DNA from 4 places in the Vibrio sp. KUL78 genome. Region 1 is predicted to be linked to each of the others. Evidence: predicted binding sites of a transcription regulator. Region 1 holds the regulator's gene; each other region holds the start of a gene.

Region 1 (4,218 bases):
TTTCCTTTCAGCTAATACAAAAAAATCAGCCATAAGGCTGATTTTTTCTCGAGATTACCGTAGCTTAATTAATTAAGCTAGCCAGTTCATCTCTTTTAGTCTGAGGAATCACAGACCAATGAGTACCATTTATCGCACCTTCAAGAGCCCATAAAAGCTCTAAACCTACGGTACTTGAATGGGTTCTCTGAATGGCCTTGAAAGCCTCAACCGAACCATGATCCTGAAGTTCAACCACTGATTCAATGCCTGCTTTTTTGAGCATACGCTCAGTGGCAAGGCGAAGATTCGGAAGGTCTTTCAGGCGATTAGGTTTCGCTTCGGATTGTTGCTCTTTCTCAGTTTTCGCGAACTCGAGTGCCTGTTTAGCGTGATCGAGAATACCTTCTTGATCTTGCCAACAGTCTTCAGGTAACGCGAAGTACTTAGTAACAACGGGAAATCCACGCTTTTTATAAACATAAGGCTTGTAACCCAGTTTTTTGAAGGTGGATACGGTCTGACGGTTAGTTCTGATATGTAATTTGTTATTCACTGCTAAGGCAAACATCGTATCATCTACGAAGATGCCAAATCCCCCAAACATGGAGCGAGACTTTACTCTTCCAAGCTGAGCGAATAATTGCATTGAATTTTTTAGTATAGGATTATCCATGCTTTATTCTTTTCTCGGTGTTATTGATTGTGTCACCAGAATCAGGTCCGAGAGTATAGCAATCAGGTGTCAGAGCTCTGTTAGGCATATGCCATAACTGAGTCTTCTCCCCTTGCCATCGGCAACCCCGCTACCTATCAATTAAAAATTGGTTTAGGCCGGAGGCTTTGCGTCCCACCCTTTCAGATGGTTTGCCCTGTGCGTGACTTCATTAGAATAAATGAAAACGACATAAGCCTATGATTACTCCGTTGCAAAAATGTGATGTTGGTTCAAATAATGGCGGGTTATTTGTGCTTGAGGGTGCGTAAAAAACTAACAATCGAGAGAAGAAAACTTGAATGGGGTTCAAAAAAAGTGCCTAGAAAGGCACTTTTGTCAGCTCTATGTAAGGCTTTTGACAGAGTCTCGTTCAACAATCTCTGGGTGCATTTCGAAAATGCGCTTTTCATGACCTTTATCTTTGATTCGTTCTAATAGAATCTCAAACGCGTTTTTACCCACACGACGTTTAGGTTGGTGAACCGTGGTTAGAGGTGGCGAGAAGTACTCAGCCAGCTCAATATTATCGTATCCAATGACAGAGATATCTTCCGGTACGCGCACACCCAGTTGCTGCAGGCGACTCATTAAGCCAAACGCCATGGTGTCGTTGAAACAGAAGATAGCGGTCGGTCGGTCTTCCATTGCAGCAATACGGTTAGCAGCGATAACCGCTGTATCGCATTCGAAGTTGCCTTCAAGAATACGATCGTCTTTCATCTCGATACCTGCTTCAGCAAGGGCACGTTTGTAACCGATGATACGCTCTTGGCACACGGCTTTTTCTAGATGGCCACTCAGGCAGGCAATATCCGTGTGACCTTTTTCGATCAGGAACTTCGTTGCCAGATAACCGCCTTCTTCAGAGTTATCGATGATCTTGTCCGCTTGTGAGCTTTCTGGGCCCCAGTCCATGATAACTTTAGGAATGTCGGCGTGACGATCAAGCATCTCTAGCAGCTCTTCGGTAAGATCAGAGCACATCACGAGGATGCCATCCACGCGCTTCTCTGCCAGCATGCGAATGTAATCGCGTTGCTTTTCATACACGCCACCAGTGTTACATAGGATCAGCGTGTAGCCTTGGCGGTAGCAGTAGCTCTCAACACCATCGATAACCTCTGAAAAGAACAGGTTAGTTGATTGAGTCACTAACATACCGATGGTTTTTGTTGAGTTGCATTTTAAGCTACGTGCAACGGCGCTTGGTGCGTAGTTGAGTTCGTCGACCGCCGCCATCACTTTTTCTTGAGTTGCTTCAGCAACAAAGCGAGTCTTATTAATAACGTGGGATACTGTGGTCGTTGAAACGCCTGCAAGGCGGGCGACATCTTTAATAGTTGCCATAGTGATATCCTATTAGTCGCGGCTTGATAATTAACGTTGGTACCGCTTCAAGTATAGTGGTCTTTGCAAACATATAACGCTATGTTGTTGTAAACATAGTATTTGGCTGCGAAAACCGAAAGTTGCATGCAAGCCACGGCGAAAAAAGCTCAGAGCGTAGATTTCAACAGGTGTTTTTGGACACAAGTCCGCGTTGAATGCCAAGGGCATTTGCATTTAAACGGCGGATTGTAGACTTAGGTTTGAGCGCTGGCAATGACTTATCCAATAAATTTATAACTAAAGCGCAAATTAATTCTCACAGATGTGATGCAAGTGATTTGCGCTTTAGGTTGGCTAGTCTTGCTCACCCTCTAGGTAGGTGTAGTCAAGTTGGCAGAATGCTTCGAGTAGTTTAGCGGCAGAGGCATAAAACCCAAACTCGTCGTTAGTTTGGCATTTCGCAACAAACTGAGGTAGCCATGTCATCAAGTAGTTCTTGATGAACTCTGCTTGCTCGTGCAGCGCATCGTTCATATGTGCCTCAGCTTCAAGCTCATTGGAGCGAATGATTAAGTTGCCTAGGAAATCTAGCTCGATCGCGAGGTGATCCGCTGGCTCATTTAAGTCCTTATTCACTGCTACATTGTGCTTAGCTAAAAGATCTGCCATATCTTGTGCAGGTTGATCATTTAAAAGACCAGACTTACCAATATACATAGAGGCATAAGGCAGTGCGCCGTGCTTGTCCGACTTTAAAAATAGATCGCAAAAATCGGCAGAAAGCTCTAATTGTGCGTCTTCTCTGACTTGAAGGCGGTTCAAGGACTCTGTAAAGACCTGAATGGGTTCTTTTAGGGAAGGGTTTTCTCCTAAGCCAGATAAGAAAGAGCGAATTTCAGGGCTGTGGTATTTGTTGAGTTCATCATCAGTGAGCTCCGCAGCGAATAGGCTTGAAAGCCACCAATAGATTTCTGCGCGTTGCTCATTAAATGCTTTGATTTCTTGCATTTGAATAATCTCCAAAAATGATAACTCTATTTTAGCCAATAAAGATGAATAGCAATAACTTGTTGTGTGAAGAATTGAGTTAACTTATGAAAAAATAAGACAAAAATTAATTGCTTTAAGGGTAAGTTGACTCGAGTATTCGTTGCATATGAGACGCAATCGTTTTGGTTGTTTTGAATCAAAAAATAGTAAGGTTTCCATGCCTATGAGGGGATGTAGACTAGAATTGTGAATGTTTATGAATAGAATGTCCCTGTCATGACAAGATTGAGAAACCACAGATGAAATATCACGTTTTGGTTGTAGAAGATGACGTAGTCACTCGCAGTAAGCTGGCTGGTTACTTCGAAAATGAAGGCTACTTGGTTAGCGAAGCTGAAGATGGTCAGACGATGCGTCAGGTGCTGGAAGAATCCAGTATCGATCTCGTTATGTTAGATATTAACCTCCCTGGTGAAGATGGTTTGATGCTGACAAGAGAGTTAAGAAGTCAGTCAGACATTGGAATCATTTTGGTGACCGGTCGCACCGATAGTATTGACCGTATTGTTGGCCTTGAGATGGGGGCAGACGACTATGTCACTAAGCCGTTTGAGCTACGCGAACTGTTAGTGCGAGTAAAAAACCTATTGTGGCGTATTTCACTAGCGCGCAAACAGCCAGTACTTGAAGAGTCAGTGCAAAACGAGCATGTGGTTCACTTTGGTGAATGGACGTTCGATAAGCAGCGTCGTTCATTGACGAATAATGGCGACCCTGTAAAACTGACCAAGGCTGAATATGAATTGTTAGTTGCACTCTCAACGTATCCAAATCAAGTTCTGAGCCGTGAGCGTATCCTCAATATGATCAGTCATCGAGTTGATGCGCCAAACGATAGAACCATTGATGTTCTTATCCGTCGCATGCGTGCCAAGATGGAATCCGATCCAAAGAATCCACAGATATTTATCACTGTCCATGGCGAGGGCTACATGTTTGCTGGTGATTAAAGTCGGCTAGCGTGTAGTGATAGAAAATGCTCCAGTTGTCTCTTTGATAGCTGGAGCTTTTTTATGGGAGCAATGTAGAGATACCTGGTCGTTGTATATGCAACTTGTAACTATTTTTGTTAACTGACTCGCGTGAGAAGTCGGTGCTTTCTGAGTCGGAAAAAGACTCTATAAACCTGAGCTAGTTTGATA
Region 2 (4,218 bases), 460 kb from region 1:
ACCACATCCGTGGTCGCGCACGTAGCTACGGTCTACACACGGATTCTTCAATGCGTTTCGAGCGCGGTGTTGACTACGCACTGCAAGTCAGCGCAATGGAGCGTGCAACTGAGCTTCTAGTTGAAATCTGTGGCGGTGAAGTAGCACCTGTCGTTGCTGTTGAATCTGACGCAGATCTTCCTACACCAAACACGGTTGAACTGCGCCGCACTAAGCTAGATTCACTTCTTGGTCACCAAATTGCTGACGCTGAAGTTGTTGAGATTCTAGAGCGTTTAGGTCTGACAGTAACGACGACTGATACCGGTTGGACAGGTGTTGCACCAACATGGCGTTTTGATATCGCAATCGAACAAGACCTGATTGAAGAAGTGGGTCGTATCTACGGTTACGATAACATTCCAAATCAACACCCTGCTGCAACACTTAAGATGCACAACCACGTTGAAGCGGATCTTCCACTGAAACGTGTACGCGATCTGCTTGTTGATCGTGGCTACCATGAAGCGATTACATACAGCTTTGTTGAGCCAGAGCAACAAAAACTTGTTGTGCCAGACGTTGAGCCATTGATTCTGCCTTTCCCAATCTCTGCGGAAATGTCAGCAATGCGTCTTGGTCTTATCCAAGGTCTTCTAAATACGGTTGTTCACAACCAGAAGCGTCAGCAGCCACGTGTTCGTCTATTCGAATACGGCCTACGTTTCATCCCTTGTGAGAACGCTGAAAACGGTATGCGCCAAGAGCCTATGCTTGCAGGTGTGATTGCAGGTACACGCAGTGAAGAGCATTGGGACATTGAAACTAACACCGTTGATTTCTTTGACCTAAAAGGTGACCTAGAAGCGATTCTAGAACTGTCTGCAAACGAGAAAGCATACTCATTTGCGGCAGCGAAACACCCAGCACTTCACCCAGGTCAATCTGCAGCAATCGTTGTAGATGGCAAAGAAGTGGGTGTAATTGGTACGATTCACCCTGAGCTTGAGCGTAAGTTCGGTCTAAACGGTCGTACTATCGTGTTTGAAGTTGAGTGGTCTGCAATCAACACTAAAGTGATTCCAGAAGCGGCTGGACTTTCTAAGTTCCCTGCAAACCGTCGTGACATCGCTGTTGTTGTTGATGAGGCAGTAGCTTCTGGCGACATCGTTGCAGCTTGTCTAGAACAAGGCGGCGAGTTCCTGAAAGACGCGAAACTGTTTGACGTTTACGTTGGTAAGGGCGTTGAAGAAGGTAAGAAGAGTTTAGCAATTGCGCTTACTCTACAGTCTCTAGAGCGTACGCTTGAAGATGCTGACATTGCTGGTGCAGTAGATGCAATTGTTGCTCATATTTCTGAGAAATTTGGTGCAACGCTGCGTGACTAATCGCAGTTAGCGTGTCAACGAGAATTACCTAGAAAAGCGGGTTGCTGAAAAGTAACTCGCTTTTTTTATATCCAGTATTAGCCGATAAAAACAAACTGGTTTCATATTCTATTTTCTTCGCAACTCACTGTTTTTAAGGAATAATTTTCTTTCATACTGTATCAATATCACTATTTTGTACTTTGTTTGTAATTTATTTTCATCTAACTTTTTGTCATTTATTAGTGATATCTATTGCTTGGGGGTTTTATAGTAAATTATGCATCCATAATATGCTACTTTTGCGATAACTTGCTAAAAGTTAACGCAAAATCCTGACATTACTCTGAAATAAAAAAGTTGGCGAAAATCAGAAGGTTGGCTTACACTTTTCAAAGTTGGGCCGTTATGTTGTTGATTGGTCGAACGAAATCTTTAGCGTTATCACTATGATAACAAGGTATGAATTAGCTTTGAGGGGAGTTTTATGGCGCTCACAAAAGCCGATCTGGCTGAGAACCTATTTGAGAAACTCGGATTCAGTAAAAGGGATGCCAAGGAAACGGTAGAAGTGTTTTTCGAAGAGATTAGAAAATCACTCGAAAGTGGCGAACAGGTAAAACTGTCGGGTTTTGGTAATTTTGACTTGCGCGATAAAAATGAGCGCCCAGGTCGAAATCCTAAAACTGGTGAAGACATTCCCATTTCCGCTCGACGCGTAGTGACATTCCGTCCGGGTCAGAAATTGAAGGCTCGAGTCGAGAACATCAAAGTAGATTAATGTCCTACTGTTAAACAAAAAGACCACCTAGTGTGGTCTTTTTGTATTTCTATTGGTTGATGTTGAGTTTATTACGCCGCCCGAATATTCGTTGTGATGTATGGCTGCCACGCGTTCTGATACAGCTCCATCGATTGACGTCTTAGGCTGGCAATCTGCGCGGTTTCAAACTCGTTGAGTTCGCGTTTTTCAGCAGCCGCTCGTCGTTCAATACCTTGGACGATTTCATATAGATCGTGTTCAGGGCCACTTTTCACGTCGGCGATGTCTTTAAGGTGAAGTTGGACTTCAGCAATAATCCCAGTCTTAGGTAGTTTCACCAACATATTCAGGTCACGGTATCCGGACGCTGCAGGGTTTTTAAAGCGGTTTTTTACACGCACGACTTGCGCTTCACGGCTAAGCGCTTCATAGGCGCCTACAAGGCTCTCCACGTCTTTAGCGACGATAGTGCCACGAGCTAGGTCTGTGATTTGGTTTACCTGACCATTAAGCTCAGTATCGATCTTCACCTTTGCACGCTCAGCAGATTTTACGCCTGCGAAGTACGCGTCGGTGTCAGTCAGTAGGGCGGTCGTTTTACAAAGCGCTTCGAGTTCATGTTGAGCTTGGTGGGCTTTGCTGTACAAGATGTCAAAATCGTTATGGGGTTGGAAGGCAGCGCCTTGAACAGAATCGATGCCGTACAAGCCACTAAGACTGTGTTTGAATACAGATGGACAAACTTCGTTTTGCTCTTGCTTTCCTTTTGTTGGGGTGGAATCGGATTGATTAAGCGTAGCCGCAAATGCAGGTGCGCGGCTGAGTACCAATAGCATTAGTGCTGCAGTACGAAGAAACGTGCTCATTCTCTCTCCTAGTTACGTTACAAAAACGGGAACAAAAAAGGGCGTTAACGCTCAGGAGTCTTGCTAACAATAATATGGGGTTCAATACTGAAAACCCAATACAAACTGTGTAACAGAGTTTGTAAACTGTGATGCCTATCGCTAATTAAAATCTACGCGATTGGGTGTGACATTTTGTCTGCACTCTGTAAACTCTACGTTAACCATTATCTACAACCGACATGAACCATAAATGAACGATTTTGAACTTTGGCACGACAAATGGGCGGCCAATAAAATTGGCTTCCACTTAGAAGATGTAAACCCATTACTCATTAAGTACTGGGACCGACTATCCCCAAAACGCGAAGACAAGGTTTTCGTTCCACTCTGTGGTAAGTCTGAAGATCTTGTCTGGCTTGCCCAACGCCATGAAGACATTCAAGGTGTAGAACTTAGCCAAATTGCCGTACGTTCGTTTTTCGCTGAACATTTCTACACTCCGATGGTGACGCCGATTAGCGGTCAGTTTGAGTTGTACCAGTTTGATGAGCTTAACATTTATGTCGGCGACTACTTTACCGCACCGATTCAACCTGTAGAGCTTATCTACGACCGTGCTGCTCTCATCGCAATGCCGGAAGAACTGCGCGAACAATACGTTGAGAAATTAAAACAGTCTCTGAAACCGGGTGGTCGTATTCTACTTATCACGCTTGATTATGTTCAAAGTGAAATGGCGGGCCCTCCTTACAGCGTACCAAGTTCAGAAGTGGCGCAGCACTTTGGCGATGAGTTTGAAGTGATACTTCTAGAGCGTGATGAAGCAGATAGTAATCACCGTCGTATTCAGCAAGGATTGACCCGCTTTGCTGAAGAGGCTTGGTTGATTACGCATCAAGGTTAATCTATTTGTGAGCGGCAATAACCATCGGATTGCCGCTCTAGTTTCTGCACTTTTACTGCTTTACTAACTCTCCAGCGCCCAGTTCAGCTTCTGCTGCGGCTTTTAACATGTTATGGATAACTTTCGATGCAGCTAGCGCGACACCAATCATCACAACCGCCATAACAGTTAGCAGTTGAAAGTATTCACCGTACACAATTTGAGCGATATGTTGGGTAAGTTGTTGCCCCTTTTCTAGTGCGATATTGGTGGATAGCGCTGCTCCAACAATACCACTTAAGGCGATCGCGACAGAAAACAAACTCACAGAGAAGTTCTCGATGTGATGTGGTGCAACCGACAAGATAAAAGCCACAA
Region 3 (4,218 bases), 550 kb from region 1:
CATATCAAGGCCAATTAATGCTTTATCTCTGTGTAGCCTAACGTGAACTCGCACATCAGCACGATCTTTACTGATATTTGGTCGAGGCAAGCTCTTCTTAGTAAAGACGTCTACAACAGCGTCCTTCACTTTCATTGCGCCATATTGGCTATTGCGGATTTCTCGGTTAGTACCATTGAAATCAACAATGAACTTCTTCGAACTGTGGAACTGGTTCACCCAATTGATAGATGAAGCAGCCAGATAGAGATCCATATCATCTTGGCAAGTGAACTCCGACAGTACTTTCACAAAGCGAGAAGCGTATCGGCTCCATAAACAAGCGCGATAAATCTGCTCATTGCTCGCTTTAAATTTAACTCCTGCTTGAACTGGCTTTACAGAAGTTAAACCCATTTGCTCAAGCTCTTGAGCAAGAAGGTTTTCAAGACCGTTGGAAGTGACGGCAAGATATTGGTTCATAGTGTTCATCTAGCTGTGAAAAATGGTGTTGATTATACCTGACAATCCCTGTTGTCACTAAATAAACCTGCACAATCTTCGTCTCTACTTGTTTGTTCGAACAAGGTTTAACCGTCATAAACCTTCTACATCTTTCCAATCAATACATAAGCAGTAGCTAATTTAAATAACGTAAACTTGGGTACTATAGCGATAGTGAATACTTATTCGCTACATTTTTGGTATATACCAATGCACATTTTTAGTTGTAATTTACTTACAAAATGCAGTGAAAGGAGGAATTTTGGAGTGAATGCCCCCTTATTTTGGGGAACAAATACGTCACTTTCTGGTGATAAAAAAAGCAAATTATTTGCACTGCAACAGAGATGTAGTAGCAAACATGTCAGTTAATGGGGTGACTATTGAGGATTGGGTTTGGCTATTGGAGATATTTGAGACAAAAAAAATCGGCCACAAGGACCGATAAATTCTACGAGAAATGGAAGTAAGAACTTCTTATTGTAATTGCTAAGCTGCCACTGCTTTTTCTTATAAGGCGCGTTATCGCGCTCTATGCCACGCTCTTAACCAACTAGAGCAATAGGCTGGTTTAATGCCATAAATTGATGTGCGCAGGCCATCCTGTCGTGCATAACCTTAATACTTTGACCAAACACCACTTCTTTGTTTGAAGACAAACTGAATGACTCGAGGTCAACCAACGCACACAAACTTGCACTTTCCCCTACTTCCAACACGATGAAGAAACCCTCAGAGTGTTGGTTGATTAAGCGAACCAAGTCACCCTCTTGAGGCTGGTACGTGCCATCTTGATGGTCGAAGAACCAGCTCTTAGGCTGAACAGGCTTGTGGAAACGTTTTGCTGCCACACAATAGAGCGTAAGCTCTGCTTGTCTTGGTTCAGAAAGTCCCAATAGGCTTATTTGGTCTTTAAAGGTTTGAAACGCGGATGCGTCATCGACTGTGAAGTTGTTCTGACCCATCGCGCATTCAACAAGGAGTTTTCGGGAAAGATTGGTTTTGAAAACCATATCATCTCCCAAATCCAGCATAAGAGAGTTCTCACTCTCATCCATATACCAGATCCATGTATCGCTGGGTTTAAGCATCGTTCCGTCTCTATATTTGAAGAATAATCAGACTGTTAGGTAAAACGCTTAATTACCTTTTTGGTCAGTTGTTACTAATTCTACAAACGAATAAACAAAAAAAAAGGGGAAAACTATTTCCCCCTTTCATGATTCAAACCTAGTCACTTTGACAGAATTTGCTTAAAGATTTTTGACGATGTCTTTTACAAGCTTAGGACCGTGATAAATGAAGCCAGAGTAAACTTGAACTAACGACGCACCTGCCATGAGTTTCTCTTTTGCAGAAACAAAAGAGTCGATCCCACCTACGCCAATGATTGGGAGCTTACCATCAAGATTTTTAGCAAGTAGACGAACAACTTCAGTACTGCGAGACTGTACAGGTCGGCCACTTAGGCCACCAGCTTCGTTTGCATGCTTCATACCTTCAACAACAGAACGATCCAGTGTCGTATTCGTCGCGATCACACCGTCGATCTTATTTTTGATCAATGAATCACAAATCTGGCCAATCTCATCATCACTCAGATCCGGTGCGATCTTCAGTGCTAATGGCACATATTTACCATGTTTTTCAGCAAGTTCTGCTTGTTTCGCCTTCAGTTCAGAAAGAAGTTCATCCAGTGCTTCTCCGTACTGGAGTGAACGTAACCCTGGAGTGTTTGGCGAAGAGATATTTACAGCGATATATCCCGCATGCTCATACACCTTCTCCATACAGATAATGTAATCTTCAGCACCCTTTTCAATCGGCGTATCTTTGTTCTTACCTATGTTGATACCGATAATGCCGTCAAAGTTCGCTTTCTTTACATTTTCAACGAGATTATCTACACCGAGGTTATTAAAGCCCATTCGGTTGATGATGCCCTCTGCTTCCACTAGACGGAATAGACGTGGTTTGTCGTTCCCTGGTTGAGGACGAGGTGTTACCGTACCAACTTCTACAAAACCGAAGCCCATCGCACCGAATGCTTCAATACACTCACCATTTTTATCAAGGCCAGCAGCCAAGCCAACAGGGTTCTTGAAGGTTAAACCCATACATTCTACAGGTCGATTAGGTAGCTGTTGGCGATAAGCGAGATCAAGTGGTGTGCCGGTGAAGCGTTTAAAGTTTTGAATAGCGAGATCGTGAGCCTTTTCGGCATCAAGTTGGAAAAAGCCAGTTCTGGCAAGACGGTAAAGCATTGTGCCTCCGATAGAAAACCCGTGTAAACGGGGTGGTATTATTTACTGATTCCCCCAAACATGCAACGAAGATTTTCGTTTATCTAACAAAACGCAAACGTTTTGCAGAATAATGCACCGATTCAGTGTTACGCCGTCACTAAAGCAGTCTTTTAAGATTAAAAAAGCGCTCCGAAGAGCGCTTAATTGTTAACATTGTGCGGTAACAATCTAAAGATTATTTGCACAGTTCAGATTAAGTAGACTTAGCTCGCGAAGTGCAACTGAGAACTTAGCAAACTCATGGACATTACCCACCTTAAACTCGTTGAGAATATTTTCCCAACGTTGGAGGCTGTTTTCATTTGTCGCCATCCAGTTATCAAGTGACAGGATCACGTCTTCACTGTCTCCCCCACAACCACATTTCAATACTTGTGCCGTTAACAAACGTTGTTGCCAATCAAGATCTTCACGGAACGCTGCTCTCGCAAGCGCTTGCCAGTTGTTGTCTACCGCTTGACCGTTAATTTGGTTCAAGAACCAGTGAAGTGATAAGCGATCACCTAAGTGGAAGTAAAGTTTGGATGCTCTCTCGACATCAAAGCTTGCTTCGGTTGCAATCTCTGAGATGTCGACTGCAGAAAGTAGGCTTGATAGACGAGCAACGTAATTTGCCAAATCACTTTCAACACCTTGCCCTACCCAAATATCAGCTTGAGCGTTGTGTTCGGATACCTCTTCAGCAACCAAACACTTCTCTAGCGTTTGCTCTACCTTGATTACGTCATCACGGTAGCGAGCAACTAACTGCTCTACTGATTGTTTGCCAGGACGATTACGAAGAATCCAACGAGCTAGTCTACGAAGTGTTCGGCGAACAATGAACAACAACTCATACTGAGCTTCTGAGCTCGCCACATTATCAAGCTTTCTGATTTGCTCAAATGTGTAGGCAAAACCGTAAATCTCACGAGATGCCGCATAAGCATTAGCAATATCAACCACAGTGGCACCGGTTTCTTCTTGCAAACGAGTCACAAAGTTACAACCCATCTCGTTAACCATCTGATTTGCAAGCATAGTAGAGATAATTTCTGCTCGCAGTGGATGGTTTGGCATACTTTCCATATAGTTACGGCGTAACTCAGATGGGAAGTATTGGGTGAGTTGTTGCTGATGATAAGGGTCATTCGCGATCTCATCAGTCACTAACTCTTCTTTCAGTACCATCTTACCGTAAGCAACTAATACCGAGAGCTCTGGACGTGTCATTCCAATGCCCTGCTTTTCACGCTCAAGTAGATCTTCATCCGAAGGAATGTACTCTAGAGCGCGATCTAAGTGACCTGCTTTCTCTAAGGTGTGAATAAAGCGAATCTGTTCTTTGACCAAAGAGACGCCCTGGAATTCGGTCACTGAAATTGACTCAGACTGACAATAAGCGTCGTCCAATACAATCTCACCCACTTCGTCTTCCATGGACTCTAGG
Region 4 (4,218 bases), 420 kb from region 1:
TTCAAGTGTGCGAAGCGAACTAGATTTCGCACACTTGAAAGAGAGTGATAGTTAGCGACCTGTATTGCCACCAACGGCGGGTATTTCTGTAGATTGCGTGGCACTGATGGTTGCCTCTGCGCTAGAAACCGCGCCTGACACAGGTGGTAGCGGTGGAATCACGATCAAGTCTTCGGTACTGAGTTCTTCCTCAGCTTGCGCAGCGAGCTGTTTATCGACATGACCAATGATACTTTGATAGTAACGACGAATGTTTTCCACGTAGTTGCGGGCTTCATCGCCTCGCGCGTAGCCATAGCGAGTCTGACTGTAAAACTTCTTTTGGCGCAGCAGCGGTAAACGATCTTTCACATCCGCCCACGCATCTGGGTCGCCACCTTGGCGTTTTGTCAGGCGTCTTGCATCCATCATGTGGCCGAAACCAACATTGTAGGAAGCGAGGGCAAACCAGATTTTTTCGTGCTCACTGATTGAGTCAGGCACGCGATCAACAATTCGGCGTAGGTATTCCACACCACCACGCACAGACTGTTCAGGGTCGAGTCGATTGGTCACGTTAACGCTTTTGGCAGTCGGTAATGTCAGCATCATCATCCCGCGTACACCGGTTGGTGATTTTGCGACTGGATTCCAATGTGACTCTTGGTACGCCAAAGCGGCAATCAAACGCCAGTCAAACTCTTTGGAGTACTTTTTAAATAGTGGTGACCATTTAGGTAGCTTACTATCGAGCGCTCGGATAAAGGCGCGGGTATCCACATAATCAAATACGCCGATATGACCTAGATACTTTTCTTCTAGGTTTGCTAGATCCCCTGTCTGTTTAAGTTGCCCAAAGAACTCAATAAGCAAGGCATACAGGCTTTCATCTTCTGATTTACGCATGTACCAAGAGATTGGCTGATCTTCGGTCATCTCAAAGGCGAGGGCTAGGTCAGGGTAGATACGCTGTGACAGAGAAAGCTCGACAGAGTCCGCCATGGTGAATTTCAGTTTACCCTCGGAGACTTGTTTTAGCAGGTCGTTGACGTCAGCATTCGCGTCGATGTAATAGCGGATCTCTGGATGTTCTTCGGTCACCGTTGCCATGGTCTTTTCAAAGTGTGAGTCTTTGACAATCGCAAACACTTCTTCACCATCAGCTTGGTCGATTAACTCTTGCTGGTTGTTGAGGAGTTGCTCAAGGTTACGCGGACGCCACTGACCTTTCTTATAGACAACCTGTTGACTGACATAGTAGTAAGCGGGCCCAGCGCGAAAGCCTTGAATGCGCTCAGGAGACTGACTAAGTCCAGCCGCAATAATATCGATCTCACCCTTTTGCAGAGCAGGGAATAGGCTTGCTTGGCGATAAGCAGGTTTCATCTCTAAACGAACGCCCAATTCGTCTGCAAACTGTCTGGCTAATTCATAATCGAGGCCAGTAGGACCATCAGGACCGATATAGTAAGAGAGCTGATTATTGAGTGTACCTACGCGAAGTACACCGCGTTCTTTGATGTTTTCGAGTTCACTTTTAGGATCAGAATCGATTTGGCAGCCAGCCAACCCGATTGAGAAAAGGCACACAGATAGCAATTTTAACCAGCGACGATTAGGCCAGCGAGGAGCAGAAAGACTTTGCATTAATTCATAGATCTCACAACGTTAGTGCTGTCTTTATACCAAAGCTGAGGTCCTTGGCAAAGCGAGATAGCAGAAACACCCGAGAGTGGTCACTTTATCGCCGATCTCTAACGTATTTCGGCAAAACCAAAAAAAATGACGAAAACGTTTGCGCCAACGCTTACGTCACAAAAAAAAATCCTCTATAATACCGCCGCATCAAGGTAGGAGAAATCGTTATAAGTTCAGTTTTTACTATTAACTGATTGAATTTATAAGAATTTCACCTAAATCAACTGCATAAGAGACCTAAGCACATGAGAATTTTGCGTGGTTCCCCAGCTCTTTCTGAGTTTCGTGTTAACAAGCTACTAGAGCTTTGTCGTGAACTAAACCTACCAGTAACAGGTATTTACGCTGAGTTTGCCCACTTTGCCGACCTAACGGCAGACCTGGATGAGTCTGAAGTTGAAAAATTAGAGAAGTTGCTGACTTACGGTCCAACTATCGAAGAGCACGAGCCAACTGGCACACTGCTACTAGTGACACCTCGCCCTGGTACTATCTCGCCATGGTCTTCTAAATCTACGGATATTGCGAACAACTGTGGCCTAGACAAAGTGACTCGTCTAGAGCGCGGTACTGCTTACTATGTAGAGACATCAAGCGAACTGACTGAGCTTCAACTTGTTGAGCTTAAAGCCGTGATCCACGACCGCATGATGGAAGTGGTTTTCTCTGACTTCGAATCAGCGGCAGCGCTGTTCCAAGTCGCAGAGCCAGCACCGGTTGCTGATGTTGATCTATTAACTGGCGGTCGCAAAGCACTAGAAGAAGCGAACGTGACGCTTGGTCTTGCACTTGCAGAAGATGAAATTGATTACCTAGTTGAAAGCTTTGTGACTAAGCTAGAGCGCAACCCAACAGACATCGAGCTGATGATGTTTGCACAGGCGAACTCTGAGCACTGTCGTCACAAGATCTTCAACGCAGATTGGACTATCGACGGCGTTAAGCAAGACAAATCGCTGTTCAAGATGATCAAAAACACATTCGAAACGACACCTGAGCACGTTCTGTCTGCTTACAAAGATAATGCAGCGGTTATGGAAGGCTCTGAAGTAGGTCGCTTCTTCCCAGATCCAAAAACACGTCAATACGGCTACAACCACGAGAAAGCGCACATCCTAATGAAGGTGGAAACACACAACCACCCAACAGCGATTTCTCCATGGCCGGGTGCATCGACAGGTAGTGGCGGTGAAATCCGTGATGAAGGCGCAACAGGTATTGGCGGTAAGCCAAAAGCAGGTCTTGTTGGTTTCACAACGTCTAACCTTCGCATTCCTGGCTTCGAACAGCCTTGGGAAACCGACTTTGGTAAGCCAGGCCGTATCGTTAACGCCCTAGATATCATGCTAGAAGGTCCACTAGGTGGCGCGGCATTTAACAACGAATTTGGTCGTCCAAACCTACTAGGTTACTTCCGTACTTACGAAGAGAAGGTTACGTCTCACGCAGGTGAAGAAGTGCGTGGTTACCACAAGCCAATCATGATTGCTGGTGGTATGGGTAACATCCGTGACGAGCACGTTCAGAAGAAAGAGATCCCAGTAGGTGCAAGCCTAATCGTACTTGGTGGTCCTGCAATGAACATCGGTCTTGGCGGTGGCGCAGCCTCTTCTATGGCGTCTGGTCAGTCTGCTGAAGACCTAGACTTTGCGTCAGTACAGCGTGAAAACCCAGAGATGGAACGTCGCTGTCAAGAAGTGATCGACCGCTGCTGGCAGCTAGGTGAAGACAACCCAATCGCATTTATCCACGATGTGGGCGCGGGCGGTATCTCAAACGCACTTCCTGAGCTTGTTGATGACGGTGAGCGCGGCGGTATCTTCCAGCTTCGTGACGTACCAAACGATGAGCCTGGCATGAGCCCACTTGAGATCTGGTGTAACGAATCTCAAGAGCGCTATGTAATGGCGGTTGCACCAGAGAATATGGAAGCATTCGATGCTATCTGTAAGCGTGAGCGCGCACCATACGCAGTAGTGGGTGTGGCAACAGAAGAGCGCGAACTGAAACTTGAAGATTCACACTTCGACAACACGCCAATCGACATGCCGATGGACATTCTTCTTGGCAAAACGCCGAAGATGCACCGTGATGCGAAAACACTGAAAGTAGATAGCCCTGCGATCTCTCGCGAAGGCATTGAAATGAACGATGCGGTTGACCGCGTTCTTCGTCTGCCAACAGTTGCAGAGAAAACATTCCTAATCACCATCGGTGACCGCACGGTTACAGGTCTTGTTGCTCGCGACCAGATGGTGGGTCCTTGGCAGGTGCCGGTAGCAAACTGCGCAGTAACCGCAGCAAGCTACGACACTTACCACGGTGAAGCGATGTCTATGGGTGAGCGCACGCCAGTTGCTCTACTAGACTTTGGCGCTTCTGCTCGTCTAGCGGTAGGTGAGTCTCTGACTAACATCGCAGCGACAGACATCGGCGATATCAAGCGTATCAAGCTGTCAGCTAACTGGATGTCTCCAGCGGGTCACCCAGGTGAAGACGCAGGTCTTTACGAAGCGGTGAAAGCGGTAGGTGAAGAGCTAT

What was found. Region 1 encodes PurR, which represses purine synthesis genes. Its sites were predicted from a motif close to TNANGNAAACGTTTNCNTNA; they were not measured.
Region 2: the regulator PurR is predicted to act here: its motif matches at 1,771-1,790, upstream of ihfA (integration host factor subunit alpha).
Region 3: the regulator PurR is predicted to act here: its motif matches at 2,837-2,856, upstream of pyrD (quinone-dependent dihydroorotate dehydrogenase).
Region 4: the regulator PurR is predicted to act here: its motif matches at 1,763-1,782, upstream of purL (phosphoribosylformylglycinamidine synthase).

What each region holds. Positions count from the first base shown of each region.
Region 1 covers NZ_AP045837.1:1,140,816-1,145,033, forward strand. The annotation lists gene AC6I8Y_RS05585 (TfoX/Sxy family DNA transformation protein) at 65-655, opposite strand; cyclic di-GMP riboswitch class I at 773-861, opposite strand; gene purR (HTH-type transcriptional repressor PurR) at 1,040-2,044, opposite strand; gene torD (molecular chaperone TorD) at 2,381-3,034, opposite strand; gene torR (two-component system response regulator TorR) at 3,316-4,026, shown strand.
Region 2 covers NZ_AP045837.1:1,599,315-1,603,532, forward strand. The annotation lists gene pheT (phenylalanine--tRNA ligase subunit beta) at 1-1,367, shown strand, start outside; gene ihfA (integration host factor subunit alpha) at 1,834-2,127, shown strand; gene AC6I8Y_RS07575 (RelA/SpoT domain-containing protein) at 2,199-2,975, opposite strand; gene AC6I8Y_RS07580 (thiopurine S-methyltransferase) at 3,208-3,861, shown strand; partial or broken gene AC6I8Y_RS07585 (peptide MFS transporter) at 3,914-4,218, opposite strand, start outside.
Region 3 covers NZ_AP045837.1:1,689,190-1,693,407, reverse strand. The annotation lists gene rlmKL (bifunctional 23S rRNA (guanine(2069)-N(7))-methyltransferase RlmK/23S rRNA (guanine(2445)-N(2))-methyltransferase RlmL) at 1-462, opposite strand, end outside; gene AC6I8Y_RS08025 (cell division protein ZapC) at 1,029-1,574, opposite strand; gene pyrD (quinone-dependent dihydroorotate dehydrogenase) at 1,737-2,747, opposite strand; gene AC6I8Y_RS08015 (NAD-glutamate dehydrogenase) at 2,958-4,218, opposite strand, start outside.
Region 4 covers NZ_AP045837.1:717,153-721,370, forward strand. The annotation lists gene mltF (membrane-bound lytic murein transglycosylase MltF) at 52-1,626, opposite strand; gene purL (phosphoribosylformylglycinamidine synthase) at 1,923-4,218, shown strand, end outside.